DNA from 4 places in the Oerskovia sp. USHLN155 genome. Region 2 is predicted to be linked to each of the others. Evidence: riboswitches for the same ligand, from Rfam matches in the RefSeq annotation. Region 2 holds a riboswitch; each other region holds the start of a gene.

The links. A riboswitch is a leader RNA that binds a small molecule or an ion and turns the genes downstream of it on or off. The one in region 2 is predicted to bind S-adenosylmethionine.
Region 1: it holds a riboswitch for S-adenosylmethionine, as region 2 does, so the genes downstream of both, WFH32_RS14510 (hypothetical protein) here and WFH32_RS07055 (NADPH-dependent FMN reductase) in region 2, are expected to answer to the same signal.
Region 3: it holds a riboswitch for S-adenosylmethionine, as region 2 does, so the genes downstream of both, WFH32_RS04215 (ABC transporter substrate-binding protein) here and WFH32_RS07055 (NADPH-dependent FMN reductase) in region 2, are expected to answer to the same signal.
Region 4: it holds a riboswitch for S-adenosylmethionine, as region 2 does, so the genes downstream of both, WFH32_RS18745 (methylenetetrahydrofolate reductase) here and WFH32_RS07055 (NADPH-dependent FMN reductase) in region 2, are expected to answer to the same signal.

What each region holds. Positions count from the first base shown of each region.
Region 1 is NZ_JBBCXG010000009.1:159,748-166,754, forward strand. It holds gene WFH32_RS14500 (polysaccharide deacetylase family protein) at 1-1,347, shown strand, start outside; gene WFH32_RS14505 (cold-shock protein) at 1,530-1,733, shown strand; SAM riboswitch class IV at 1,862-1,973, shown strand; gene WFH32_RS14510 (hypothetical protein) at 2,079-2,453, shown strand; gene WFH32_RS14515 (hypothetical protein) at 2,583-3,290, shown strand; gene WFH32_RS14520 (TM0106 family RecB-like putative nuclease) at 3,355-7,007, opposite strand, start outside.
Region 2 is NZ_JBBCXG010000004.1:157,644-164,650, forward strand. It holds gene WFH32_RS07045 (copper homeostasis protein CutC) at 1-736, opposite strand, end outside; gene gdhA (NADP-specific glutamate dehydrogenase) at 1,021-2,358, opposite strand; SAM riboswitch class IV at 2,587-2,696, shown strand; gene WFH32_RS07055 (NADPH-dependent FMN reductase) at 2,717-3,346, shown strand; gene WFH32_RS07060 (flavin reductase family protein) at 3,343-3,909, shown strand; gene WFH32_RS07065 (hypothetical protein) at 3,975-4,391, opposite strand; gene WFH32_RS07070 (LLM class flavin-dependent oxidoreductase) at 4,528-5,625, opposite strand; gene WFH32_RS07075 (LLM class flavin-dependent oxidoreductase) at 5,756-6,871, opposite strand; gene WFH32_RS07080 (GNAT family N-acetyltransferase) at 6,992-7,007, opposite strand, start outside.
Region 3 is NZ_JBBCXG010000002.1:284,429-291,435, reverse strand. It holds gene WFH32_RS04245 (TetR/AcrR family transcriptional regulator C-terminal domain-containing protein) at 1-40, shown strand, start outside; gene WFH32_RS04240 (dodecin family protein) at 172-378, shown strand; gene rplU (50S ribosomal protein L21) at 598-906, shown strand; gene rpmA (50S ribosomal protein L27) at 981-1,238, shown strand; gene obgE (GTPase ObgE) at 1,329-2,852, shown strand; gene proB (glutamate 5-kinase) at 3,098-4,240, shown strand; SAM riboswitch class IV at 4,405-4,516, shown strand; gene WFH32_RS04215 (ABC transporter substrate-binding protein) at 4,814-6,466, shown strand; gene WFH32_RS04210 (ABC transporter permease) at 6,578-7,007, shown strand, end outside.
Region 4 is NZ_JBBCXG010000016.1:28,036-35,042, reverse strand. It holds gene WFH32_RS18755 (glycoside hydrolase family 31 protein) at 1-1,089, shown strand, start outside; gene WFH32_RS18750 (Abi family protein) at 1,426-3,009, shown strand; SAM riboswitch class I at 3,254-3,356, shown strand; gene WFH32_RS18745 (methylenetetrahydrofolate reductase) at 3,469-4,518, shown strand; gene metE (5-methyltetrahydropteroyltriglutamate--homocysteine S-methyltransferase) at 4,539-6,893, shown strand.

The DNA.
Region 1 (7,007 bases), on a different contig from region 2:
CAGACCCCGGTCCCCGCCGAGCGGGTCGACCCGCCGGCGGTCCTGGACCCGGCCTCGGTCGAGAACCTCGAGATCCACCAGGAGTCGACCGCGGACGCCGGTGACGCGCGCTCGATCTCGACGGTCTCGATCCCTGGGGAGCGCTCCCTCTCGCACGCCTTCGGCCGGTTCGTCGACGCGACCGAGAAGGCGTACGACGCCGCGATCGACCCGGACGGGGTGGGCAACGAGCTCAACGTCGGGTGGGACCTGGTGCTCGCGCAGGGCGACGTGCTGGGGGTGCGTGCCACGACGTACGCCTTCACGGGCGGGGCGAACGGCGAGGTCGGCTCCCAGACGTTCTACACCGACCTCCCTCGCGCGACCACGACGTGGTCGTCGGACCTCTTCACGGCCGACGGACGCACGCAGGCCGCGCAGTGGGTCGACGCGGCGCTCGCCTCGGCCGGTCTGGGGTTCGACGAGCCGGTGCCCTCGTCGGAGGACACGTTCCGGGACGTGCGTCTCGGGCCCGACGGCGCCGCGACCCTGGTCTTCGCGCCCGGCCTGGTCTCTGCCCGCTCCGACGGAGAGCTGGCCGTGCGCATCGAGCCCGACGCGACCCGGACGGCCCTGTCCGCCGTCGGGAAGCAGATCGCGGACGTCGCGGCGAGCGGCGCCCCGTTCATGGGCATCGCACCGCCCCCCGTCGAGCCGCCGCCCGTGACCCCGCCCGTCGCGCCCGACCCGTCCGGCGCCCCCGACTGCTCGGTGCTGCGGTGCGTGGCCCTGACCTTCGACGACGGCCCGGGCAAGCACACGTCCCGACTGCTCGACACGCTCGCCGAGAAGCAGGTGAGGGCGACGTTCTTCCTCGTCGGCCGTTCCGTGAAGTCGCATCCCGACCTGGTCCGTCGCGAGGTCGCCGAGGGGCACGCGGTGGGCAACCACACCTGGTCCCACCCCGACCTCTCGAAGCTCGGCACCGACCAGATCACGGACGAGCTGACCTCGACGGCGGACGCGGTCGAGGCCGCGTCGGGCGTCCGACCGACGCTCGTTCGCCCTCCGTACGGCGCGACGAGCGACACTGTGACGAGTGTCCTCTCCCAGCGGAACGAGCCGGCGATCCTGTGGGACGTCGACACCGAGGACTGGAAGAACAAGGACACCGCCATGACGACCGAGCGGGCTCTCGCAGGCGTCCGACCTGGGGCGATCCTCCTGATGCACGACATCCACGGCTCCACCGTGGACGCCGTCCCGGGCATCGTGGACGGCCTGCGGGCCGCGGGCTACACGCTCGTGACGGTGCCCGATTTGCTCGGCCCTGGCCTGGTTGGCGGACACGCGTACTTCAATCGTTAGCATCAGGGCTAGCACAGTCGGAGTAACCCCTGTACCGTAGCCGGTGAGATTGCAGTGCCTCGCTTGTCCTTGCGCAACGGCCCCATGCCACCGCGAACCTTGTTACCCAAGAGTTGACGACGAACACCGTGATGTTCGGCTCCAGATCATGGAGCTGTTTGAAACTCTAGAAGGAGATCCCCATGGCATTGGGAACCGTGAAGTGGTTCAACGGCGAAAAGGGCTACGGCTTCATCGCACCTGAGGACGGCAGCGCCGACGTGTTCGCGCACTACTCCGCCATCCAGACGCAGGGCTTCCGCTCGCTCGAGGAGAACCAGCGCGTCGAGTTCGACGTGACGCAGGGCCCCAAGGGCCCGCAGGCGGAGAACATCCGCCCGCTCTGATCTCACTCGCCTCCGGGCGTAGCTGATCATTGAACGAGTGCCCCCGACCGTCTCGGTCGGGGGCACTCGTGCGTCCAGGACCAGGCACCCTGGTGCTCGGGCGGTGACGCCGTGGTAGAACTGAGAACGGTCCAGAGGACCAGCGAACCGCCCTCCGGCGTGCTGGTCCGGCAACCGCGCGACGCGCACGGTGCTCCCGGAGGAAGACCCGCCCCCACGACCGTGGGGGAAGAGCGAGGCCCGACGTCGTAGGGCGCCTCCTCGTGCCCCTCACCCGGGGACGGTCCCGGGTGGTTGTGCGCACGGGGGCGAGCTCCGCCGTCGGGCACGGAGAGAAGGAGCACCATGGCCGAGCGCGTCATGGAACGCCGGGCGACGGTCGTCGCCTGTCCCCCGCCCGCTGTGTGCGAACGGTTCGACACCGGGCACCTCCTGCACCCCGTCCACGAGCGCATGCTCCGCAACCGGCCCTGGGGTTGGCGCGAGGGCGTCGTGCTCGCGGTGCGGGCGCACGACGGCGGAGCCGAGGTCGTCGTCGAGTACGCGTCGGGCGAGGGGGCGTGCCGGGTGTGGCATCACACGCTGCTCGACGTCGGCCCCGGTGCCACCGTGCGGGTGCACGAGCAGTACCACGCGCTCGAGGTCGAGGGCCAGGGCCTCAACGTGCGGCTGCTCGGCGGGGTGGGCCCGACGCCGGAACCGGTGCGCTCTCCCCGCTGAGTGCGTTCCGGCCGCGACCCGCCGGGCGTCTCTCGGCCGCATCATGCACTCGGCGGAACGGGTGAGCCGGGCGCCGCGTTGGACCAGTGAGGGCGTCCGCCCTCGACGGTTCGACCAAAGGACACGCTCATGGGATTCCTCGACCGCCTCCTCGGCCGCACCCCGCAGGACGAGCGCTCACCCTACGGCTCGGCAGACCGCCCCGGCGCCCCTGCCTACGGCACCCCGCCCCCGGCCCCGACGGGCCCCGCACGCAGCGAGGACGACGTCGCGATCGACCGCTACCGCTACCTGCTGCGCACGGCTCCCCCCGAGGCCGTCGAGCAGGCGCACGCCGAGGCGTTCGAGCGGCTGACGCCGGAGCAGCGGCGCCGCGTGCTGGCCGAGCTCGGTGAGAACCTGCCGCCCGCCGAGCGCGCGACCTCCGACGACCCGCAGTCGCTCGCCCGCATGGCGACCCGCGCCGAGATGCGCAACCCCGGCACGCTCGAACGGTCGTTCGGCGGCCGGCAGGGCGGTCCGGGCGGTCCGGGCATGGGCTCGATGATCGGCTCGAGCATGCTCGGCACCATCGCGGGCGTCGTGATCGGCTCCGCGGTCGCCAACATGTTGTTCGGCCCGATGTTCGGTGACCCGACCGCGGACTTCGCCGGCGACGGCGGGACCTCGGGCGAGGGCGACCCCGGCGCGACCGAGACGGGCGGCGAGACGGACCCGGGAGCCGGCGACACGGGGGCCGGAGACACTGGTGGCGGGGACGTCACCGAGGCGGGCGGCGACTTCGGCGGCTTCGGGGACTTCGGTGGCGGCGACTTCGGCGGCTTCGGCGACTTCTGAGTCCAACGCCTGAGTGCGGAGCACTCGTCGCCGAGAGCCCCGAACGACGACGAGTACTCCGCACTCAGCGGAGCGGGGCCACGCCCGACCGACACAGCCCGATGAACGCGCCCAGCTCGGCGAGCTCCTCGGGATGGTTCGGGAGGTAGTCCGTGAGCCGGGGCGAACGGACCACGACGGCGCACCACTGGCCGCGCGAGACCGCGACGTTGACCCGGTTGCGCGAGAGCAGGAACTCCATGCCGCGCGGCACGTCCTCGCGGGCCGAGGCCGTCATCGAGACGATCGCGACGGGCGCCTCCTTGCCCTGGAACTTGTCGACCGTGCCCACCCGCACGTCGCCCAGCCCCGCGGCCTGGAGCGCGTGGCGCACGGTCCACACCTGCGCGTTGTAGGGGGCCACGACGACGAAGTCGTCCTCCGTGAGGGCGCGTGAGGCACGTGCGGCGCCGTCCGACCCACCGGGCCCTCCCGGGTACCACGTCGTCCCGAGCAGCGCCTTGACCTGCCGCACCACCTCCTGGGCCTCCTCGACCGAGGACACCGCGTTGCCCGCGTGCTCGACCTCGACGACGTGCACACCGGGCTCGACGCCCACGAGGAGCCGCTCGCCCGCAGCGGCCTCGGCGTGCAGCAGGCCCTCGTACGCGAGCTCGGACACGGCGTCGCACAGCGCGGGGTGCATGCGCCACGAGCGGGCCAGGAAGTAGCCGAACTCGGGCGGCAGCACGTCGTGGCCGCCGCCCGCACGGGTCAGCCACCCGAGCGCCGACTGGTCGACGGGCTCGGGGTGCTGCCCCTGCGAGACCTGCGGGAGCTGCTGCGGGTCGCCGAGCAGCAGGAGCCGCTGCGCGGCCCGGGAGACCGCGATGGTGTTGGCGAGCGAGAACTGCCCGGCCTCGTCGATCACGAGCAGGTCGAGCTCGCCGTCGCCGAACCGTTCGGCGTGCGCGAAGTCCCACGCGGTCCCGCCGACGACGCAGGGCCCCTCGGCGACGAAGGCCGCGGTCTGCGGGGAGTCGACGAGGCGCCAGGGCACGAGCCGCGAGCCCTCGGGCAGGGAGGCCGCCGCGACGTCGTCGGGCAGGGGTCCCCCGTCCCGCCCCACCTTCGACACGTCGCGGCCCTTGGGACCCGAGGCCTTCTTGCCCACGCGGTCCGCGGGCACGCCACCCTTGGTGATGACCCCCGCGAGGACGTTCTCCACGACGTCGTGCGACTGCGCGACGACGCCCACGCGCCACCCCTCGGCCACGAGCCGGCCGACGACCTTCGACGCGAGGTGGGTCTTGCCCGTGCCGGGCGGCCCCTGGACACCGAGGTAGGAGCCGTCGAGGTCCCGTACGGCGTCGGTCACGGCGTCGATGTACCGCTCGGGGCCGTCGCCCAGGACGGGCAGCGGAGCGCCGGACACCGTGCGCGGCGGGCGACGGCGGAGCAGGTCGAGCGCGGGGTGGTCCGGGAGGTCGAGGGGCGCAGCGACGCCGGCGGGGTTCTGCGCCTGCACGGCCGTCGCCAGCGCCCGGATCGACGCCTCCTGCTGCGGCGTCGGCAGCACCTGTCCGACCGCGAGCGCCATGGGCAGCGCCTCGTGCGGCGAGACGCCCTTGGGCACGGGCAGGCGCACGTCGAGGACGTCGACCTCGCGCCCGTTCCCGAGACGGCCCCGCTCGACGCCGTGGACGCGCACGCTGCCCGTCGACCAGCGGACCGCACCGCGGGCGGGCTCGATCCCGTCGGGTGCCGGTCCTTCGAAGAGCGCGGTGGCGCCGTCGTACCCGGCCTTGAGCTCCGAGCCGTCCGGCAGCTCGCCGTACAGGCGCAGGCGCCGCGACGGGTTGCTGCGCGGCGTGGCCCTCGCCCAGTCCTCGATCACCTCGGCGCGCTCCACCAGGAAGTACGCGCGCGGCGTCTGCCACTGGTCGACCGGCTCCTTGAGGCGCGCGAAGAACTCCTGCCAGAACGGCTTGGCCTCGCGCCAGTAGTAGCCGACGCCCGCGCCCAGGAGCGCGACGGCCTCCTCGTCGTCGGTCCGCCCGTCCCCCGAGCGACCGTCCACGCCCCCCGCCAGCGCCCGGACGTCGAGCTCGACCTGCTCGGCCTCGGCACGCTTGGCGCGCCGCGCGACCTCCGCGTCGGAGAGCTCGAGCGCGGGCGGCAGGTCGTCCTCCCAGCCGTTGCCGAGGGGTGTCGCAAGCGGGCCCGGGGCGGAGGTCGCGGGAGCGGCACGCCCCGCGAGCCCCAGGAGGAACTCGTGCAGGCGCAGGGTCGAGAGGCAGTCGTACTCGTTGTAGTCGGCGATGCCGTGCAGCAGGCGCTCGGCCTCCTCGGCGCGGCCCGCGTCGCGCGCCGCGCAGTACGTCGCGTACGCCACGACGGACGCCGCCGCGTCCGTGACGTCCCCGCCACGGAGCTGGTCGCCCATGTAGAGGGGTTCGAGCTTCTTGATGGAGTACGACGGCGCCGAGACCTTGAGCGAGTGGCGCACGGTCGAGTAGAGGTCCACGAGGACGCCCTCGCGCAGGAGGTCGTCGACCTCCTGCTCGTACACGCCGTGCCGGGCCGCGATCGAGAGCAGGTGCGTCTTCTCGTACGACGCGTAGTGGTAGACGTGCAGCCCCGGGTACTGGGCGCGGCGCTTGGCGAGGTAGTCGACGAAGTCGACGAGCGCCTGCTTCTCCTGGTCGAGGTCGTGCGCCCAGAACGCGGTGAAGGGCGGCTTCTCGCCCGGGCTGCCCGGGCGCTCGACGAGCCCGAACAGGTAGTCGATGTTCCAGACGATGCCCTCGGGCGAGGCGTCGGGCGCGGACCACAGCGGGTCGCCCTCGAAGTCGAAGAACACGTCGCCCGGGTCCGGGCGCGGCAGGTCGCGCAGCGGGGCGGGGTCGACGACGACGTAGGACAGCGTGTGCCGCTCGGGCTCGGCCGTACCTTCGGGTCCGGCTCCGTCCCCGACGCCCCCGGCCGCGGGCGTGCTCCACGTGACCGACCCGCTGGGGCCGGGCCCGACGTCGGGCACCCCTCCCCCGTCGACCGGCACGTCGACGAGCCCGGCCTGGAGCCTGGCCTGGACGCGCAGCGTCTCGAACGTGCGCGCCGCGAGCCCCTGCGGGGGCGCCGTGGCGGTCGCGAGCTGGGTCATCGTCGTGATGCCGGCCGCGCGGAGCCGGACACGCTGGGTGCTGCGCAGCCCGGCGACGCGCAGCACGTCGTCGTGCTCGGTGACCTGCTGCGCGCAGTACGCGCACGCGCCGCACTGGCGCAGGCCGGGCGCGTCCCAGGCAGCGGGCTCACCGCTCGCCCGGTGCGCGTCCAGGAGCCGCAGCAGCTCGGTGCGCCGCTCGCGGAAGACGGGCAGGACGTCCGCGAGCCGGTGGTCGGTCACGGCCCTCGTCCCGAGGATCAGGTGCAGCACCGGTGACGTCTCGACCCCGGCAGCGAGGAGCTGGTCGGCGTACGCGGCGAGCTGGAGCAGCGCGGGCACCTTGGCGCGGCGCGCGAGCTTGGCGTCGTACACGGCGTACTCCGGGCCACCGGTACCCGGGACGACCCGGGTGCCCGACGTCGTCGGGCCGGCTGCGTGGGGCCAGGCGTGGGCCGCCCGGCTGTCGGTACGGATCAGGAAGTCCGCGCGACCGTGGAAGCGTCCGTCGAAGAACGAGCCCTGGTAGACGACGTCGACGCCGTCGCGCAGGGCGTCGAGCGTCGCGGCGTGCG
Region 2 (7,007 bases):
CGACCGCGTCCCGCGCCGCGCGCGCGACGTCCAGGTCCGTGACGTCGTAGCCGGACCCGCCCCCGCCACCGGGGCCGCCGTCGTCGGACAGCGTGCGCTTGGCCGAGAGGTGGACCGCGTCCACCCCGGCCGCCACGAGCGCCCCCACGTCCTGCGGGCGCACTCCCCCGCCCGCCTGGAGCTGGACGCGCCCCGCGGAGTGACGCGCCATCTCCCGCAGCCGGTCGACCCCGTCGATGCTGCTCGGGGCGCCGCCCGAGGTGAGGACACGCGTGACACCCAGGTCCGCGAGGAGGTCGAGCGCCGACGTGACGTCCTCGACCACGTCGATCGCCCGGTGGAACGTCACGTCGCGCCCGCTCGCGGCCGCGACGAGAGCACGCACCGCGTCCGCGTCGACCAGCCCGTCGGCCGTGAGGGCACCGATCACGACCCCGGAAGCCCCTGCCGCCACCGCCGCGCGGACGTCGCGCACCTGCACGTCGAGCTCTGCCGCGCTGAACACGAACCCGCCCGGGCGCGGCCGGACCAGAGGGTGCACCTCGACGGGCACCCCGTCCCCCGCCACCTCGGCCGCAGCGGCGACCGCGGCCTCGACGAGCCCGACGCTCGGCGTCAGCCCACCCGTCGCCCCGAGCGCCGCGCACAGCTCGACGCGGCGCGCCCCGACCTGTGCGGCGATCCGCACGCCGTCGGTGTCCTGGACTGCGATCTCGAGGGCGACCTCGCGTGCCATGTGGGGATGCTCCTTGGGTCGGGGTCGGCACGCCGCAGCGCACCCGTGTCAGCGGTCAGCGTAGACCCGACGCCGTCACGCGCGCCCCGTGCGCCCGTGCCCCGTGCGCCCGAGAAGCGCCGAGAAGCCCCGACCTCCCGGAACGACGACGGGAGCGGCGCCCTCCGCGCACCGCGAGGCGCACGGGGCGCACCGCTCCCGTCGGTCGGCCGGGCCGCCCAGGGACCCAGGGACCCAGGGACCCAGGGACCCAGGGACCCAGGGACCCAGGGACCCATGGTCCGTCAGATGACGCCCAGCGAGATCATCGCGTCGGCGACCTTGGTGAAGCCCGCGATGTTCGCGCCCAGGACGTAGTTGCCCGGTGCGCCGTACTCGTCGGCGGTCTCCTCGCAGCGCGAGTGGATGCCCTCCATGATGTGCGCGAGGCGCTCCTCGGTGTACTCGAACGTCCATGCGTCCCGTGAGGCGTTCTGCTGCATCTCGAGGGCCGAGGTCGCGACGCCGCCCGCGTTCGCCGCCTTGCCGGGGGCGAAGAGCACGCCGGCGTCCTGCAGGAGCGAGACCGCGCCCGGGGTCGTGGGCATGTTGGCGCCCTCCGCGACCGCGACGACGCCGTTCGCGACGAGCTGCTTCGCGTCCTGCTCGCTCAGCTCGTTCTGGGTGGCGCACGGCAGCGCGACCGTCGCGGGGACGTCCCAGATGCTGCCGCCCGTCACGAGGCGTGCCCCGGGGCGACGCTCGACGTAGTCGGCCACGCGCCCGCGCTCGACCTCCTTGATCTGGCGGAGCAGGTCGACGTCCACGCCGGCCTCGTCGACCACGTAGCCCGACGAGTCGGAGAAGGACACGACGTTCGCGCCGAGCTGCTGAGCCTTCTGGATCGCGTAGGTCGCGACGTTCCCCGAGCCGGAGACGACGACGCGCTGGCCGTCGAAGGTCTGGCCCTTGGTGCGCAGCATGTGGTCGGCGAAGAACACCGTGCCGAAGCCCGTGGCCTCGGTACGCACGAGGGATCCGCCCCAGCTGATGCCCTTGCCCGTGAGGACGCCGGACTCGTAGCGGTTCGTGATGCGCTTGTACTGACCGAACAGGTAGCCGATCTCGCGGCCGCCCACGCCGATGTCGCCCGCGGGGACGTCCGTGTACTCGCCGATGTGGCGGTAGAGCTCGGTCATGAACGACTGGCAGAAGCGCATGACCTCGCCGTCGGACTTGCCGCGCGGGTCGAAGTCCGAGCCGCCCTTGCCGCCGCCGATGGGCATGCCGGTGAGCGAGTTCTTGAAGATCTGCTCGAACCCGAGGAACTTGACGATCCCGAGGTACACCGAGGGGTGGAAGCGGAGGCCGCCCTTGAACGGGCCGAGGGCCGAGTTGAACTCGACGCGGAAGCCGCGGTTGATCTGGACGTGGTTCTGGTCGTCGACCCACGGCACGCGGAAGATGATCTGGCGCTCGGGCTCGCAGATGCGCTCGAGCACGGCGGCGTCGACGTACTGGGGGTTCTTCTGGAGCACCGGCCCGAGCGAGTCGAAGACCTCGCGAACCGCCTGGTGGAACTCGACCTCACCAGGGTTGCGGGCGAGGACCTCGTCGAAGACGGACTGCAGACGACTATCCATGGAGTGCTCCTCGGCAGGGCGGGCTTTGAACCGCACCAGGTTACGTACTCGTAAACATCGCCGTACTCCCGTCCCACTCTGGGAGACGCCAGGCTCATGACCTGGGACGCCGCCCTTGCTCGGGGCAACAGTTCGAGGTCCCACCTCCGGAAACCTCCGTCCACCCTCTGAGAATTCTCGACCTGATCGGTGCAGATTCGCCCCTCCAGGTCTATACCCCTACCCAGAGGTCACGAGCACCAGCGCGAAGCCCCGGCTCGCTGGTCAGCAACCCCTTCACGACGGGGTGCTCCGGGAGATGACCTGGCCGCGCCGGCACGACGCGGCAAGCGTGCAGCACGACGACAGTGAGGAAGCGATGACCCAGCACCCCGCAGCACCCCGCCCGACGCAGACCGACGACCCACGACCGGCCGTGGTAACCCTGGTCGGCAACCCGCGGCCCGGTTCACGGACCTTGACCGCCGCCCGGACGGTCGCGGCCCGCGTCGCCGACCACCTGGGCCTCGCCCCGGCCGACCCGACCCCGGCCACGATCGACCTCGCCGAGATCGCCACCGAGATCCTCGCCCCCGAGCACCCGCGCGCCGACACCGCGCGGGACATCGCCGCGAGCGCCGCGGTCCTGGTCGTCGCGACGCCCGTCTACAAGGGCTCGTACACCGGGCTGCTCAAGGCGTTCCTCGACCTCTACGGCCCCGACGGCCTGGCCGGGGTCGTGGCCGTCCCGGTCGTGGTGTCGGGCAACCCCGCGCACGCTCTCGCGGGCGAGGTGCACCTGCGCCCGCTCCTCGTCGAGCTCGGCGCGACGGTCCCCGCGCGCACGCTCACCCTCCTGGACTCCCGGCTGGGCGAGGCCGATCTCACGAGCACCGTCGACGCCTGGCTCGACCACGCGGGAGGGCCCTTGCTGCGGGCGGCGAGCGCCGCCGTCGGGCAGGAGACCACCCACCGGACCGCCCCCGAGCTCGCCGAGGTGACCCGATGACCGCCGAACCCACGACCCGCTCCGACGTCGCCGGACTCGCCGGGCTCGAGGCCCTGCTCCACGAGCAGGACGAGCCGCAGCTCAGCGCCGACGCCTACAAGGCCGTGTTCCGGCAGCACCCCGCGGGTGTCGCGGTCGTCGCGCTCGAGCACGAGGGCCGCCCCGTGGGCTTCACGGCGACGTCGGTCATCTCGGTCTCGGCCGCGCCGCCACTGCTCGCGTTCTCGCTCGCGTCGACGTCGTCGTCGTGGCCCGCGATCTCGGCGGCCCGCACGGTCACGGTCAACTTCCTCAGCGCCGACCAGGACGACGTGTCGGCGCGCTTCGCGACGAGCGGGATCGACCGCTTCGCGGCTGGCGGCTGGTCTCCCCTCGAGTCCGGGGAACCCGTGATCGACGGCGCGCTGTCGTGGGTGCGCGGCCGCATCATCCAGCGCACGCCGGTGGGCGACAGCTACCTGGTCTCGCTGCGCGCGCTCGCGTCGGGGACCCGGGCGGACGCGACACCGCTGGTCTACCACGACCGGTCGTACCACCGGATCGGGGACCACTCGGCTCTCTGAGCCGCACGGACCGGGGCCCGACGGCGGAGCGCGCCGCCGTCGGGCCCCTCACCCGTGCTGCCGGGTCACCAGCTCCACCCGCGCGCGCTGAGCTCGAGCTCCTCGCGCAGCCGCTCGTCCTCGTCGCTGCGCAGGCCCGCACGCAGCGGGGCGGCCTCGACGTCGAGCCCGCTGAGCCGGCACGCCTCGCGCAGCAGCGCGTCGTACGCACCCTGCGCCGCGAGGTAGTGGTGGGCGCGGGCGTAGACGTCCGGGTCGGCCTCGACCGCGCGCAGCTCGTCGGCGAGCCGCCCGAGGCGGATCTGGAGCGCGAGCGCCACGAGAGGATCGGGTGCCCGACGGCGCCGCTCCCGCAGGGTGGTCCGGTGCGGTCCGAGCGGTGGCAGGGCATCCGCGGAGGGCCGGTCGACGCGCACCATGAACCAGGCGATGGCGGCGACCAGGGCCGCGCCCACCGCGCCGGAGATCACGAGGAGCCACATCGTCGGAGCCTTCTTCCGTGCCCGTGCCCGGCGCACGCGAGGGCCTGCCGGACACTTCCAGCCTAGGCCGAGCGGGAACGCTCCGCCAGGGTGGCGGCCCTGCCCGGCCGGCCCCTCGCAGGCTCGCCCGTCGGGCCTACCGCGCCGTGAACCCCTTGGCCCGGCGGGCGTCGGCGGGCCCCCAGAGGTCGGTCTTGACCTCGGCCCTGACCAGCGGCACGACCTCCTCCGCGAACCGGCGCAGCACGTCGTCCTGCCGGGCGGGCTCCAGGAGGTGGTTGATCGAGACCGACTGGAGGTCGTGCCCGTAGCTCTGGTGGTAGTCGAGGATCTTCTCGGCCACGCGCTCGGGAGAACCCACGAGGGCGGGGCCGCGCTCGACGGCCTCCTCGATGGTCCGGAAGCTCGTGACCTTGCCGACCGCGGACGGGTCGTGCTTGCGCAGGTCCGCGCGCGCGACCGCGCCCTCGTAGATGGGCCGGAACTCCTCGATCGCCTGCTCGGTGGTGTCGGCGAGGAACAGCCCGCCGGACCCCGACCCGACGAAACCGTACGCCGGGTCGTGCCCTGCGGCCGCGTACTGCTCGCGGTAGTGGTCGATCAGCACCTGGTAGCTCTCGCGGGGCTGGAGCGCGTTGGCGCTCACGATCGGGTCGCCCCACCTCGCGGCGAGCTCGACCGCGAACCGCGAGGTCGCGGACCCGTGCCAGATCCGGAACGCGCCGTCGTACGGGCGGGGCAGGGTCGTGGCGCCTCGCAGGTCCGGGCGGTGGCGGCCCTCCCAGTCGACCTCCTCGCCGCTCAGGAGCAGACGGAGCAGCTCGTAGTTCTCCTCGAGGTACTCGTACTGCTTCGCGAGGTCGAGGCCCAGCAGCGGGTACTGGAGGGCCTCGTTGCCCTTGCCGATGACCATCTCGAACCGACCCCGGCTGAGCTGGTCGATCGTCGCGTAGTCCTCGGCGACGCGGATCGGGTCGAGCAGGGACAGCACCGTCACGCCCGTGCTCAGCAGGATGCGCGACGTCCGGGCGGCGATCGCCCCGAGGATCACCGTCGGCGCCGAGGACAGCACGTCCCCCGCGTGCCGCTCCCCGACCGCGAACGCGTCGAGGCCGAGCTCCTCCGCCAGGACCGCTGTCTCGACGACCCGCTCGAGCCGGTCGGCCGCGGGGACCGCCTCGCCCGTGACGGGATGCGGCGGGTTGAAGACGATGTCGAGGACCTGAAAACGCACGGTGGGGGCTCCTTCTGGGGTGGGGGACGGTGCCGAGGTAGAGGGTTGGCGTCGAGGTAGAGGGCTCCGGACCTCTACCTCGACCAGAGCCCTCTACCTCGCGGAGGGGGTGGAGAGTGGGGAGCGGGGTTCAGGCCGCCTGGGTCTGCGCGGCCTCGGCGTCGCGCTTGGCGACCTCCTCGCGCACGATCGGGATGACGTAGCGGCCGAAGTCGGTCGCGTCGTCGAGCAGGTCGTAGCCACGAGCCGAGATGATGCGGACGCCCAGGTCGTAGTACGCGAGCAGGGCCTGCGCGACGGTCTCGGGCGTCCCGACGAGCGCGTTCGAGTTGCCCGCTCCCCCGGTGGCCCTCGCCGTCGCGGTCCACAGGGCCGTGTCGTACCGGTCGCCCTGCGCCGCGATCTCCAGGAGGCGCTGCGAGCCCGCGTTCTCGGGCTTGTCGATCGGGTGGCGACGGCTCAGCACGCCCCCGGCCGCGGCCTTGCGCTCCTCGATCCGGTCGAGCACGCGGTGGGCCTTCTCCCAGGCGAGCTCCTCGGTGGCTCCGATGATCGGGCGGAACGCGGCGTGGATGCGCGGCGGCGTCTGCCGACCGGCGGCAGCGGCCTCGGCATGTACGCGCTGGATCTGCTCGGCCGTGCGGTCCAGCGGCTCGCCCCACACCGCGTAGATGTCGGCCTCGGCCGCACCGACCCGGAACGCCGCGTCGGAGGAGCCGCCGAACGAGATGGTCGGCGTGCGCCCCTCGAAGGGCTTGGCGTCCAGCACGAAGTCGTCGAGGTCGTAGAACGTCCCGTGGTGGTCGAACGGATCGGCGCTCGACCACGCCCTCTTGACGATCTGGATGTACTCGTGGGTGCGGGCGTAGCGCTCGTCCTTGGTCAGGGTGTCTCCCTCTCGCCCCTGCTCGTGGTCGTTGCCGCCCGTGATGAAGTGGACCGACAGCCGCCCTTCGGAGAGCTGGTCGAGCGTCGCGAAGGACTTGGCTGCGAACGTCGGGTAGGAGACGTTGGGGCGGTGCGCCAGCAGCAGCTCGACCGTGTCGAGGCGGGCCGCGGTCCAGGCCGCGAGCGCCGACGGCTCGGGGCCGCTCGACCCGTAGGCGAACAGGACGCGGGTCCAGCCGTTGTCCTCGTGGGCGCGCACGAGGCGCTCGAGGTACTGCTTGTCGAAGGGGGCGGTCGTGCGGGCGGTGGTCTCGGAGGCGTCGCTCGTGGTGGCGATGCCGAGGAACTCGACGGGCATGGTGTTCTCCGTGGTGGGGTGGTGGGGTCGTTCGATGGGTGGCCTGATGCCGAGGTAGACCCGTCCGCGCGAGGTAGACCCGCGTGTGTGCGCCCAGGGGTCTACCTCGCGCCGGGGGGTCTACCTCGGCAGCAGG
Region 3 (7,007 bases), on a different contig from region 2:
CGACGTGATCGTCGCGGGGCTCGCGGCGCGGCTGCGCTGACGTCGAGCGGCGCTTCGGCACGGCCGACGCACGGCTCGGCGGCCGCGCACTGGCGCGCCGACGCCCCGCGGGGGATCGTGGAGGGGTGCGCGGACGCGACGAGGCGTCCGCCCTGGACGGCGGAGGACGTCATGAGCGGCTCGGTAGCGCGCATCACCCAGATCAGTGCACGGTCCGACGTGAGCTTCGACGACGCGGTGAAGACCGGGATCGAGAGGGCGAGCGAGACGCTGCGCAACCTCACGGGCGCGTGGGTCAAGGAGCAGAAGGTCGAGGTCAGGGACGGGAAGATCGTCGCCTGGCAGGTGGCGCTCGAGGTCACCTTCGTCCTCGACTGACGGAGGTCCGGGCGGGCGCGTCGGCTTGACCCGTGGAGGGGAGGGCGGCTATTTGACCCTGCCTCCGAGATTCCCGTACCCTTGAACGTCGGTGCGCTCGGTGCGCACTGGTCCCGTGTGCCCATGGTCCGGTCGCACTCGCACGCCACGGTGTGTTGAGTCCTGCCAAGACGACCAGACATGGCGAGCACGCCAAGACTAGAAGAGATGAGCAACAACGTGGTGTACGCGATCGTCAAGGCCGGTGGCCGCCAGGAGAAGGTGTCCGTCGGCGATATCGTCGTCGTCGACCGTCTGTCGGCTGGTGCCGGACAGTCCGTCGAGCTTCCTGCGATCCTGCTGGTGGACGGGGAGAAGGTGACCCACGACGCTGCGGCGCTCGCGAAGGTCAAGGTCACTGCTGAGGTCGTCCGGGACGAAAAGGGCCCGAAGATCACGATCCTCAAGTACAAGAACAAGACCGGCTACCGCAAGCGCCAGGGTCACCGTCAGCAGCTGACCCGCCTCAAGGTCACCGGCATCAAGTGACTTCCTCGGTGGCTCGTGAGGGCCGCCGCAGGTGATCCCACCCCCTCTTCTTCCAGCACGAAAGCAGGTTCGACATGGCACACAAGAAGGGCGCGAGCTCCTCGCGCAACGGTCGTGACTCCAACGCCCAGCGCCTCGGCGTGAAGCGCTTCGGTGGCCAGGTCGTCAGCGCCGGCGAGATCATCGTCCGCCAGCGCGGCACCCACTTCCACCCGGGCAACAACGTCGGTCGCGGTGGCGACGACACGCTGTTCGCCCTGACCGCCGGTGCGGTCCAGTTCGGTACGCGCCGCGGGCGCAAGGTCGTCGACATCGTCTCGGCCGAGGCCTGATCCACGACGCAGCACGCTTGACAGGAGGGGCGCACCGACGCGGTGCGCCCCTCCTGGTGTTCTTCCCCCCTGCTTGAGAGGACCATTTCCATGGCCACGTTCGTCGACCGCGTCGTCCTGCACGCCTCCGGCGGTGACGGCGGCAACGGTTGCGCCTCCATCCGCCGGGAGAAGTTCAAGCCGCTCGCCGGCCCTGACGGCGGCAACGGGGGTGATGGTGGGACCGTGCGGATCGTCGTCGACTCCCAGACCACGACGCTCCTCGAGTTCCACCACTCGCCGCACCGCCACGCGACCTCCGGCACCCAGGGCATGGGCGACCACCGCGCGGGCGCCAACGGCGGGGACCTGATCCTGCGCGTGCCCGACGGCACCGTGATCAAGGACACGGACGGCAACGTCCTGGCCGACCTCGTCGGCGAGGGTGCCGAGTACGTCGCCGCCGCCGGTGGCCGGGGTGGCCTCGGCAACGCCGCGCTCGCCTCCCAGCGCCGCAAGGCGCCCGGCTTCGCGCTGCTCGGCGAGCCCGGCGAGGAGGCCGACTTCGTCCTCGAGGTCAAGTCGATCGCCGACGTCGCGCTCGTCGGTTTCCCGAGCGCCGGCAAGTCCTCGCTCGTCGCCGCGATCTCCGCGGCCCGGCCCAAGATCGCCGACTACCCGTTCACGACCCTCGTCCCCAACCTGGGCGTGGTCCAGGCGGGCGACTCGCGCTACACGGTCGCCGACGTCCCCGGCCTCATCCCCGGCGCGAGCCAGGGCAAGGGGCTCGGCCTCGAGTTCCTGCGCCACATCGAGCGCACCGCCGTGATCGTGCACGTGCTCGACTGCGCGACGCTCGAGCCCGGTCGTGACCCGATCTCCGACCTCGAGGCGCTCGAGGCCGAGCTCGACGCCTACGCGGGCGACCTCGACATCGAAGGGGCCCGGCTCCCGCTCAACGAGCGCCCGCGCCTCGTGGTGCTCAACAAGATCGACGTGCCCGAGGCCCGCGAGCTCGCCGAGCTCGTGCGCCCCGACCTCGAGGCCCGCGGCCTGCGCGTCTTCGAGATCTCGACCGCGAGCCACGAGGGCCTGCGCCCCCTGACGTTCGCGCTCGCCGAGCTCGTCGACCAGGCTCGCCGTGACGCCCCGGCTCCCGCGCCGGCGCGCACGATCCTGCGCCCCAAGGCTGTCGACGACGCGGGCTTCACCGTGACCCGCAAGGGTGGCGCCGAGACCGGCTTCTACTACGAGGTCCGCGGCTCCAAGCCCGAGCGCTGGGTCCGCCAGACCGACTTCTCGAACGACGAGGCCGTGGGCTACCTCGCGGACCGTCTCGCACGCCTCGGCGTCGAGGAGAAGCTCTTCAAGGCCGGTGCCGTCGCGGGCGACGAGGTACGCATCGGTTCGGACAAGAACGCTGTCGTGTTCGACTGGGAGCCCACGCTCATCACGGGCTCCGAGCTCCTCGGCGGCCCGCGCGGCTCCGACCTGCGGCTCGAGGACACCTCCCGCCCCACGCGCTCGGACAAGCGTCGCGAGTACACCGAGCGCATGGACGCCAAGGCCGAGGCCCGTGCCGAGCTGTGGACCGAGCGCGAGTCCGGTCACTGGACGGACCCCGACCAGGACTGACCCCGTACGGGTCGACGGGTCGTCGACATCGCACGTCCGCCCACAGGGCGGGTACGGCCCTCGGGTCGTGCCCGCCCTGCGGCGTCCCCGGGTGGTGCCGACCCTGCGGGCGGGCGAGACGAGCGCCCGGAGGGGAGCGGCGTCGTCGGGCCGGCGGGGGAGCAGGTGCCCACGCCCTCCCACCGTGAGGTGTCACACGCTGAAACGGCGCCCCGTCCGGGCGCCCGGCGCGGGATGATGAGCCCGTGAATGCGCTCTCCGCACGCTCCCAGGTCGCCACGGCCCACCGGGTCGTCGTCAAGATCGGCTCCTCCTCCCTCACCGGACCGGACGGGCACCTCAGCGTCCCTGCCCTCCACGCGCTCGTCGACGTGATCGCGGCCCGCCACGCAGCGGGCGGGCAGGTCGTGCTCGTGACGTCGGGGGCGATCGCCGCGGGGATCGGACCGCTCGGCCTGAGCGCACGACCTCGCGACCTCGCGACGGCCCAGGCCGCGGCCTCGGTGGGCCAGGGCCTCCTCGTCGCCCGCTACGCCCAGGCGTTCGCCGAGTACGGCATCCGCGTGGGCCAGGTGCTCCTCACGGCCGAGGACACCATCCGCCGCGGGCACTACCGCAACGCGCAGCGCTCGCTCGAGCGTCTGCTGGACCTGGGGATCGTGCCGGTCGTCAACGAGAACGACGCGGTCGCGACGGACGAGATCCGCTTCGGTGACAACGACCGCCTCGCTGCCCTGGTCTCGCACCTGGTCCGCGCCGACGCGATGGTCCTGCTGACCGACGTCGACGGCCTGTACGACGGGCCGCCCTCGCGCCCCGGCACCCAGCGGATCCGCGAGGTCCGGTCCGCGCTCGACCTCGAGGGCATCGAGGTCACCGGCCGCGGCAGCTCGATCGGGACGGGCGGCATGCTCACCAAGCTCGAGTCGGTGCGCATCGCGACGGGCTCGGGCATCCCGGTCGTCCTGACCAAGGCCGCGCACGCCGAGGGCGCCCTCGCGGGGCGCGAGGTCGGGACGTGGTTCGCGGTGACCGGCAAGCGCACGACGCGCCGGCGCCTGTGGCTTGCGCACGCCGCCCGCACGCGCGGGCGCCTCGAGCTCGACGAGGGAGCGGTCACCGCGGTCCTGGGCGGACGCGCGTCGCTGCTGCCCGCGGGCGTGGTCGGCGTCACGGGCGACTTCGACGCCGGCGACCCCGTCGAGCTCGTCGCGCCCGACGGGCGCGTGATCGCGCGCGGCCTCGTCGCGTTCGACTCGAGCGACATCCCGGACCTGCTCGGGCGTTCGACGCACGAGCTGCGCGACAGGCTGGGCGAGGGGTACGACCGGGAGATCGTGCACCGCGACGACCTCGTGCTCGTGGGGCGCAAGCGCAAGGCGTCCTGAGCGCGGCTCGTCGCGGCCGACGCGCCCCTCGCGCGCCCCCTGACGGGGCCCGCCGACCCCGACCCGGGTCGACGGGCCCCGTCTCGCGCTCCCGGCGTCTCAATGCGTGGGACGGCGCTCTCACCCCTTGACTCCTCGCCCCCGGGAGGCTTTCCTGTGCGGCAGGTGAAGAGCGCCAGCGCCAAGACCCGGCTCGCTGGCCAGCAACCCTTCGACGTGACGGGGTGCTCCGGGTGGTACCTGACCGCGACCCGTCGGGCGCGGTAAGCACACGGAGGAACGGGCGATGCGCGCACTCGGGACGGAACAGGAGCACGACCGCAGGGCGGTGTGCCGCCTCGGCGGAGCCAGACCCCTCGCGCCCTGTTGTCGCTGACACGTTGCTGAACCCCCGCTGCACCTGACGCACGGCCGACACCCCGCGTCCCCCCTCCGCCGTCCCCTCGACGGCTCCCCACCGCCGCTCGCCGTGAGCCCGGCGTCGATCCGACGCACCCACGGTCCGTCGGCGACCCCTCAGCGCCCCGGCACTGCCGGTCCGACGGCGCGCACGACCGAAGGAGCACCTCTCGCATGTCCCTCTCGACCTGGCCCTCGGGCCCCGGCGGCCGTACGGCCCCGTCCCGCCGCGCGCTCGCCGCGGCCTCCCTCGCCGCGACGGCGCTCCTGCTCGGGGCGTGCGGCACCGGTGGCGGCAGCACGGCGGACGGCACGTCCCCCGGTCCGACGGCGGAGCCCGTCCCGGGCGGCAACCTCACCTTCGCGGTCACGGTCGACTCGCACTGCATCGACCCGCAGCAGGTCGGGAACAACGACGCGATCGCCTCGGCCCGTCAGACCGTGGCCTCGCTCACCGCGCAGGACCCGGACACGGGGGAGATCCTGCCGTGGCTCGCCGAGAGCTGGGAGGTCGACGCGGACGCGACGAGCTTCACGTTCACGCTCCGGGAGGGGCCGACGTTCGCCGACGGCACGCCGATCGACGCGGCCGCCGTCAAGACGAACTTCGACAAGATCGTCGAGCTCGGGGCAGCGGCCTCGCTCGGCTCGGCCTACCTCGTCGGGTACGAGGGGACCACGGTCGTGGACCCCCGCACCGTGCGGGTCGACTTCTCAGCCCCCAGCGCTCAGTTCCTCCAGGCGTCCTCGACCTTCTCGCTCGGTCTGCTCTCGCCCGCGTCCGCCGCGCTCAGCGTCGAGGACCGGTGCGCCGGGAAGTTCGTGGGCTCCGGGCCGTTCGCGGTGAAGTCGTACACGTTCGACCAGGAGGTCGTGCTCGAGAAGGTCGCCGGCTACGACTGGGCCTCCGGGGCCGACGACCACACGGGTGAGGCGTACCTCGACACCGTGACCGTGAAGTTCGTGCCCGAGGCCAGCGTGCGGACCGGCAGCCTGCTCTCGGGCCAGATCGACGCGACCGCGGCCATCAGCACGGTCGACCTGCCGCAGTTCGACGGCAACGGCTTCTGGCTCGCGTACCGGGCGAACCCGGGCGTCGTCTTCAACCTCTTCCCCAACGAGTCGCGACCGCTCGCCGCCGACCCCGCAGTGCGGCAGGCGATCAGCAAGGGCATCGACCGCGAGGAGATCGCTGCGACCCTGCTGACCCCGCAGGACGAGCCCGCGACGAGCGTGCTGTCGCACTCGACCCCGCTGTGGGCCGACGTCTCGGACGACCTGGCGTACGACCCGGACGGTGCGGAAGAGCTCCTCGACGACGCCGGCTGGGTCAAGGGTGCCGACGGCGTGCGGGTCAAGGACGGACAGCGGCTGTCCACCACCGTCACGTTCTGGCAGGTGGCCGAGCCGCTCGAGCTCGTCCAGCAGCAGCTCGCGAAGATCGGTGTGGACCTCCAGCTCAAGCAGGTCACGGTCGCCGAGTCCACCGAGCTCAAGAAGTCCGGAGACTTCGACTTCGACTACTACAACCTGACGCGCTCGGACCCCGACGTGCTGCGCACGATCTTCTCGGCCAACGCGCGCAACATCAACAAGCGGGCACCCGAGGAAGTCGACGTGCTGCTCGATCGCTCGGCCGCGTCGACCGACCCGGCCGAGCGGCAGGAGCTCGTGACCCAGGCTGCGCGTCTCCTGGTGCAGGAGGGCCACGCGATCCCGGTCTACGAGCTCTCGACGACGATCGCGGCGGCCGACACGGTCCACGGCCTGGGCTTCGAGGCGTCGACCCGCCTCGACTTCTACGGCGCCTGGGTCCAGCAGGACTGAGGTAGCGGCTCGGCGGGACGCGTCGCGTGTCCCGCCGAGCCGGCGCTCCCGCGACCGATCCGTCCAACCGCGCGTCACGACCTGCACGTCACCACCCGAGAGGAGCCGACCATGGGCCGGTACATCGCCCGCCGCCTGGGGCAGGGAGGCTTCGTCCTCTGGGCGGCCTTCACGATCTCCTTCTTCCTGCTCTACGTCCTGCCGAGCGACGCGGCCTCGATCAAGGCCGCCGGAGCCGACGGCGATCTCTCGGACCCCGAGCTCGTCGCGCGCCTGCGTGCCGAGCAGGGGCTCGACCGCCCTGTCCTGGTCCAGTACGCGCACGGTCTCTGGGGCGCGCTGCACCTGGACTTCGGGCGCTCCTTCTCCTCGGGGGCGCCCGCCACGAAGCTCCTGGCCGAGGCCCTGCCCCCCACGCTGCAGCTCACGGCCCTCGCGCTGGGTCTCGCGCTCGCCGGGGGAGCGGCGCTCGCGCTCGCGAGCACCTACCCGCGTGCCCGCTGGCTCCGGCACACGCTCACGTCGCTGCCTGCCCTGGGCA
Region 4 (7,007 bases), on a different contig from region 2:
CTGCTCAAGACCGAGCACGACCTCGGCCCCGACGTGCCGCACGAGGCCCAGGTGCTCGCCGACGGGCGCGCCATGGTCGCGGCCGGGCACGCGGTCCGCGAGGAGGACGGCAGCGCCTACCACAACCGCGGTTGGTGGTTCCCGCAGTCCCTCATGGCCGACCTGTCGACCCCCGAGGGCCGTGCGTGGTGGACCGCCCGTCGCCAGTACCTCGTCGCCGAGCTCGACGTCGACGGCTTCAAGACCGACGGCGGCGAGCACGCGTGGGGCGACGAGCTCCGGTACGCCGACGGGCGCCGGGGCGACGAGGGCAACAACCTCTACCCCGTGCACTACGCCCGCGCGTTCGGCGACCTGCTGCGCGCGAACGGCAAGGCTCCCGTGACGTTCTCCCGCGCCGGGTTCACCGGCTCGCAGGCCCACGGCCTGCACTGGGCGGGCGACGAGAACTCGACCTGGGAGGCGTTCCGCTGGTCCATGAACGCGGGCATCACGGCCTCGGCCTGCGGCATCGTCTACTGGGGCTGGGACCTCGCCGGCTTCTCCGGCCCCGTGCCCGGCTCGGAGCTCTACCTGCGAGGGGTCGCGGCCGCGACGTTCAGCCCCGTCATGCAGTACCACTCGGAGTTCAACCACCACCAGCGCCCCCTGCGGGACCGCACGCCGTGGTACGTCGCCGAGACCAACGACGACCCCGAGGTCGTGGACGTGTTCCGCGGCTTCGCGAAGGTCCGCGAGCGCCTCGTGCCGTACCTCGCCGAGCAGGCGCGGCACTCGATCGCCACGGGTGCTCCCCTCATGCGCGGGCTGTTCGTCGACCACGCGCACGACGAGAAGGTCTGGGAGCACGCCGACGAGTACCAGCTCGGCGACGACCTGCTGGTCCACCCCGTGACCGAGGAGGGCGCCACGACGTGGACCACGTACCTCCCGGCGGGCGAGTGGGTCGACGCCTGGACGGGGCGGCCCGCCACGGGTGAGCCCAGCGGGACCGGGGTGCTCGTGACGCGCGACGTCCCGCGCGACGTCATCCCGGTGTACGTCCGTGCGACGGCCTGGGACGCCCTGGCGCCGGTCTTCGCGCGGTAGTCGCTCGTCGGTCCGGCGGGCCGACAGCGCCGCCGACGCCGCTCCGTCTGCGGCGAGCAGGGCCCCACCCGTCCGCGGGTGGGGCCCTGCTCACGTATGCTGTCGCTGCTGCCCGGAATCCCGCAGACGGATGAGCCCGGCTCTCGTCGCCAAGCCGTCAGCCCTGGTTCCTCTCAACGCCAGGATCACCGGGACCATGGCCGTCGCCCACCCTTGACGCTCCTCCCCTTCGCCCGTAACCTGGGGGCAACACGACAGGCTCGCTTCTCTAGATGAGACGCGGGCCTGTTCTTTTTCGTTCTACCACTCCAGTGCCTGCTCCAGTAGATTGCGCACGTGACGAGCCTGGACAGCACTTACGCAAAGCCGTTCCTGACGGTGCCGGAGCAGGCTCGTCGTCTACGCGAGCGCGGGATGGACTGCGGCACAGCGTCCTTCGCATCCGGCGTCCTGGAGCGCTATGGGTACTACCGTCTCTCGGGCTACTGGCATCTGTATCGGGCACGACCGACGCCTCCCGAACCGCGGTTCGACGATGATGGGCGCGAGATCCGACTCGACTCGTTCGTCGACGGGACCAGCCTCTCGCACGTAGTTGCCCTCTACGACTTTGACCACGAGCTCCGTACGCGCCTGAACGACATACTCAGCTCGATCGAGACCTCGTTTCGGTTCTTCATCGGCCACAGGCTCGGCAGAGCCGGCACGTTCGCGCATAGGTGTCCGGAGACTCTGGGAGCGGTGCACGAACCCGAACCCGGTGTGGTTCCCGAACCGACTGCGGCCTATCGCGAATGGCTCGAGGAGTACGAGCGCCACGAGCGACGCGCCCGGGACGTGTTCGTCGTGCACTTCCGCGAGAAGTACGGGCCACATCTCCCGATCTGGGTCGCAACCGAGGTGATGTCGTTCGGGGTACTCAGCAACCTCTATACCTTAATGCCACAGGTCGACCAAGAGATTCTCGCAGCACGGTTTCAGATCCACACCGCTGACGGTCACGGGGACCGTGGGGCACTTGCAAACTGGCTCAACAACCTTCGGAACGTGCGGAATATCTGCGCACACTACGGTCGACTGTGGAATCGCACGTTTGACGTTCTGATCGACGCTCCGGGGCAGGCACGGAAGGAGGTCGGCGTCACCCACCTCGCTTGCCTCGCCGACACAGGAGTCAACAACAAGCTCTACGGCGTGGTCCTGATCATGCGCCATCTGCTCTTGAGCATCGCGCCAGGTCGGACCGATGTAGTCGATCTCGTCGACTTCATCGAGTCTCGGTCGCTAAGACTTCGGTTCTCGATGGGTCAACTGGGCTTCCCCACCGATTGGAGATCAAATCCGGTCTGGGACCGCGGCTTCAGGATCGACTCTGCGCCCATGCTGGCGGCGAACTTGCTCGATCAGACCGAGAGCCTCACCGCCGCCAACACACGCGCAGCGCTCGTTGGCGCTGAACTCGAGGCGACCGGGACGCCACCGACATCGGAGCAGGAGGGACGCGCGAGGAAGAAGGCCCAGCGACAGCTGCTGAAGACCTATCGCCATTTTGGGGTGGTGCTCGAGGTCGAGATCGGCGGGGCGAAGTACTATCCCGCATTCCAGTTCCGTGACGGGAAGATCATTGACGCGCTCGCAGAGGTGAACAAGTTCCTTAGCGACAAGTGCGTCGGCGCCCAATCCGTGCACGTCACGGCAGCCCTGCTCGACTGGTGGCAGACACCACACCCATGTTTGCCTAGGCACACAGATGGCTCCTATCGGTCACCTCTCGACCTGCTGAACTCGGTGACCGAGGCGTGCTTTACGAAGATCATCGAGGAGACTGACGCCATGACCAGTTTCGCGGTACAGCTCATGGCTGACTCATCCGCGTACGCGCCAACGATGTCTGAGCCTGTGTCGCCGATCATTCATTGAGCCGCACTCGACAGCGTGAGTCACCCGGCGCCGGCAAACCTGCGCGGAGATCGAACGAGGTCGACCGCCAGTCCGCCCACGCGTGAACAGGCGTACGTTGGAAGGGCGAACGCGGGGACCGACGGAGCGACCCTGCGACAGCGTGGACGGAACGCGGACCGACCTGAACGACCACCCCGGACCCCTGCGTCTCACGCTTCGAGCAGATATTGGCTCAGATCATGGATTCCCCCTACGATCGGCAACACCATCCAGAGCGGTCGAGAGTCCTGGCTCGTTGACACCGCAGCAACCCCCCAACGGAAGCCTCCCGCGGGTACGGGTGCTACAGCCAGGTTCGATGGAGCGATTCATGACCGAGGCATCTTCCTGCGCAACCCCGCACCGCACCGGGGTCCCACGCGCCGCCCGCACGGCCCCCGTGGCCATCACCAGCACGCCTCTCGTGGCGGTCGCGCGATGAGCATCGTCGACCTGGGGCACTTCGGGCACGAGGCACCGCGACCCACGGTGTCGTTCGAGCTCATGCCCCCGCGCCGCCCCGACGCCGCGCCCAAGTTCTGGGAGACCGCGCGCCGGCTCGTCGCGACCTCGCCCGACTTCGTGTCGGTCACCTACGGCGCGGCCGGTACGGACCGCGAGACCTCGCGCCGCGTCATCAGCCAGCTGCTGCACGGCACGCCTGTGCTGCCCATCGCGCACCTGACCTGCGTGGGTGCCTCGCGCGAGGACGTCGAGGACGTCATCACGGACTTCCTCGACGCGGGTGTGCGCAGCTTCCTCGCCCTGCGGGGCGACCCGCCGCGCGACCAGCCGGACTGGCGCCCCGCCGAGGACGGCGTGCGGTCGAGCACCGAGCTCGTGGCGCTGCTGCGTGAGGTCGAGGCCGCGCGCTGCGCCGCGAGCCCGAGCGTCGCGCTGCGCGGCGCGGCCCGCCCGCTGACCATCGCGGTCGCGACGTTCCCCGACGGGAACCTCGCCGCCGGGACGAGCCGCACCCAGGAGGTGCGCCGCCTGTGGCAGAAGCAGCAGGCCGGTGCGGACTTCGCGATCACGCAGCTCTTCTACGAGGCGTCGTCCTACATCGACTTCGTCGCCGAGGCGCGTGCCGCCGGGGTGACCATCCCGATCCTCGCGGGCCTCCTGCCCATGACGGACCCGGCCCGCCTCGCGCGCGTCGAGGAGCTCACGGGGGTCCCCGCGCCGCGCGGCGTCGTCGAGGACCTCGAGGCGGAACCGGACCCGGCCGCGCGCCACGCGCTGGGCATCCGGCACTCGGTCGAGCTCGCCCGCCAGGTCCTCGCGGCCGGCGCGCCCGGCCTCCACATCTACACCTTCAACAAGCACCAAGCCGCTCTAGACCTGCTCGAGGGAGTCGACCTCGGCGGTGGGGCAGCGGGGGACGCCAGCGGCGTCTCGTCCCGCACCCCCGACCTGGCCAGCGGGCCGTGGGTCTCCGGCACTCCCCTTCCCTCCTCCGAGCCTGCCCTGGGCAGCGCATCGGTCTGACCAGTTCAGAGGTAATCATCATGAGTGCACCCACGTTCCCCTCCGGTTCCGTCCTCGGCTACCCCCGCATCGGCCCGCGCCGCGAGCTCAAGAAGGCCGTCGAGTCCTTCTGGGCCGGCAGGACCACCGCCGACGAGCTCGAGGCCACGGCCTCGGCGCTGCGCGTCGCCGTAGCGAAGCGCCTCGTCGACCTGGGCCTCGACGCCTCGTCGGGCGCCGTGCCCGGCTCGTTCTCCTACTACGACCAGGTGCTCGACGTCGTCGCTCTCCTCGGGGCGGTCCCGTCCCGCTTCGCGTCGCTCACCGACGCGAAGGGTGCGCTGGACCTCGCGGGCTACTTCACCGTCGCGCGCGGCGCCGGTGAGGACGCCCCGCTCGAGATGACCAAGTGGTTCGACACGAACTACCACTACCTGGTCCCCGAGATCAGCGAGTCCACGCCGTTCCGCTTCGCGGACGACCGCGTCGTGCGCCAGTTCGTCGAGGCCAAGGACGCGGGCGTCGTGACCCGGCCCGTCGTCGTCGGGCCCGTGACTTTCCTCGCGCTGTCCAAGGCCGCCGACGACAGCGCGCCCGGCTTCAGCCCGCTCTCGCGTCTCGCGGACGTCCTGCCCGTGTACGTCGAGCTGCTGCGCGCCCTGGCCGCGGCGGGTGCACCGTGGGTGCAGCTCGACGAGCCCGCGCTCGTGTCCGACTCGATCGACGTCCCGGCCGCCGAGGTCCACGCCGCGGTCACCGAGGCGTACCGCGTGCTCGCGACCGAGCTCGCGGTGGGCTCCGAGCGCCCCGCGATCCTCGTGGGCGCGCCGTTCGGCGGGCTCCAGGGTGAGCACGACGGCCTCGCGCTCCTGGCCGCGACCGACGTCGAGGCGATCTCGCTCGACCTCGTCAAGGGCGTTGTCCCCGCGGTCCCCGTCCCGGGCCTGGCGGACAAGACCGTCGTCGCGGGCGTGATCGACGGCCACAACGTCTGGCGTGCCGACCTCGCGGCGAAGCTCGCCCTGGTCGAGGGGCTGTCCGGCCTGGGCGCCGGCGCCGTCACGGTCGGCACGTCGACCTCGCTCCTGCACGTCCCGCACGACGTCGAGGACGAAGACTGGACGAACGGCTCGATCGACGCCCGCCTCCGTGACTGGCTCGCGTTCGCGGACCAGAAGGTCGGCGAGGTCGCGATCCTCGCCCGGGCGCTGACCGAGGGTCGTGACGCGGTCGCCGACCAGATCGAGGCGTCCCGCGCGGCGGTGGCCTCGCGCGCGGTGGCGAGCGGCGTCGTCGTGCCTGCGGTGCGCGAGCGTGCGGCGGCCCTCACCGAGGGCGACTTCTCGCGCGGCGACTACGCCGAGCGCGCGGCCGCCCAGCAGGCCAAGCTGAACCTCCCGCTGCTGCCGACCACGACCATCGGGTCGTTCCCGCAGACCCCGGAGATCCGCCGGGCGCGCGCGCTCAACGTCAAGGGTGAGCTGTCCGACACGGACTACACGACCGCGATGCAGGACGAGATCCGCCGCGTCGTCGAGCTCCAGGAGCAGATCGGCCTGGACGTCCTGGTGCACGGCGAGCCCGAGCGCAACGACATGGTGCAGTACTTCGCGGAGAACCTCGACGGGTTCGCGGTCACGGCGAACGGCTGGGTCCAGTCGTACGGGTCGCGCTGCGTGCGCCCGCCGATCCTGTGGGGCGACGTCACGCGTCCGGCGCCCATCACGGTCGACTGGTCGACGTTCACGGCCTCGCTCACCGAGAAGCCGGTCAAGGGCATGCTGACCGGTCCGGTCACGATCCTCGCGTGGTCGTTCGTGCGCGACGACCAGCCGCTCGGCGACACGGCGAACCAGGTGGGCCTGGCGCTGCGTGACGAGATCGCGGACCTCGAGGCCGCCGGCATCGGCATCATCCAGGTCGACGAGCCCGCGCTGCGCGAGCTCCTGCCGCTGCGCAAGGCCGACCAGGCCGCGTACCTCGACTGGTCGGTGAGCTCGTTCCGCCTCGCGACCGCGGGCGTCGTGGCCGAGACGCAGATCCACACGCACCTGTGCTACTCGGAGTTCGGTGAGGTCATCGGCGCGATCGACGGTCTCGACGCCGACGTGACGTCGGTCGAGGCTGCGCGCTCGCGCATGGAGATCGTGCCCGAGCTCGCCGAGGCCGGCTACGCGCGCGGCATCGGCCCGGGCGTGTACGACATCCACTCGCCGCGCGTCCCGTCGACCGAGGAGGTCACCGACCTGCTCGAGCTCGCCGTGAAGTCGATCGACTCGCGCCTCGTGTGGGTCAACCCCGACTGCGGCCTCAAGACGCGCCGCTACGAGGAGACCGTGGCCTCGCTCGAGAACCTCGTCTCGGCGACGAACGCGGTGCGCGCCCAGCTCGGCTGATCGTCGCGACGCCCCGGGGGCGGTGGGCTCAGGCCCACCGCCCTCTGGGCAGTTCTCCCCGTTCCGCCCCACGGTCCTCCACCAGTAGCATCGGCGCGCACGTCATCGCTCCAC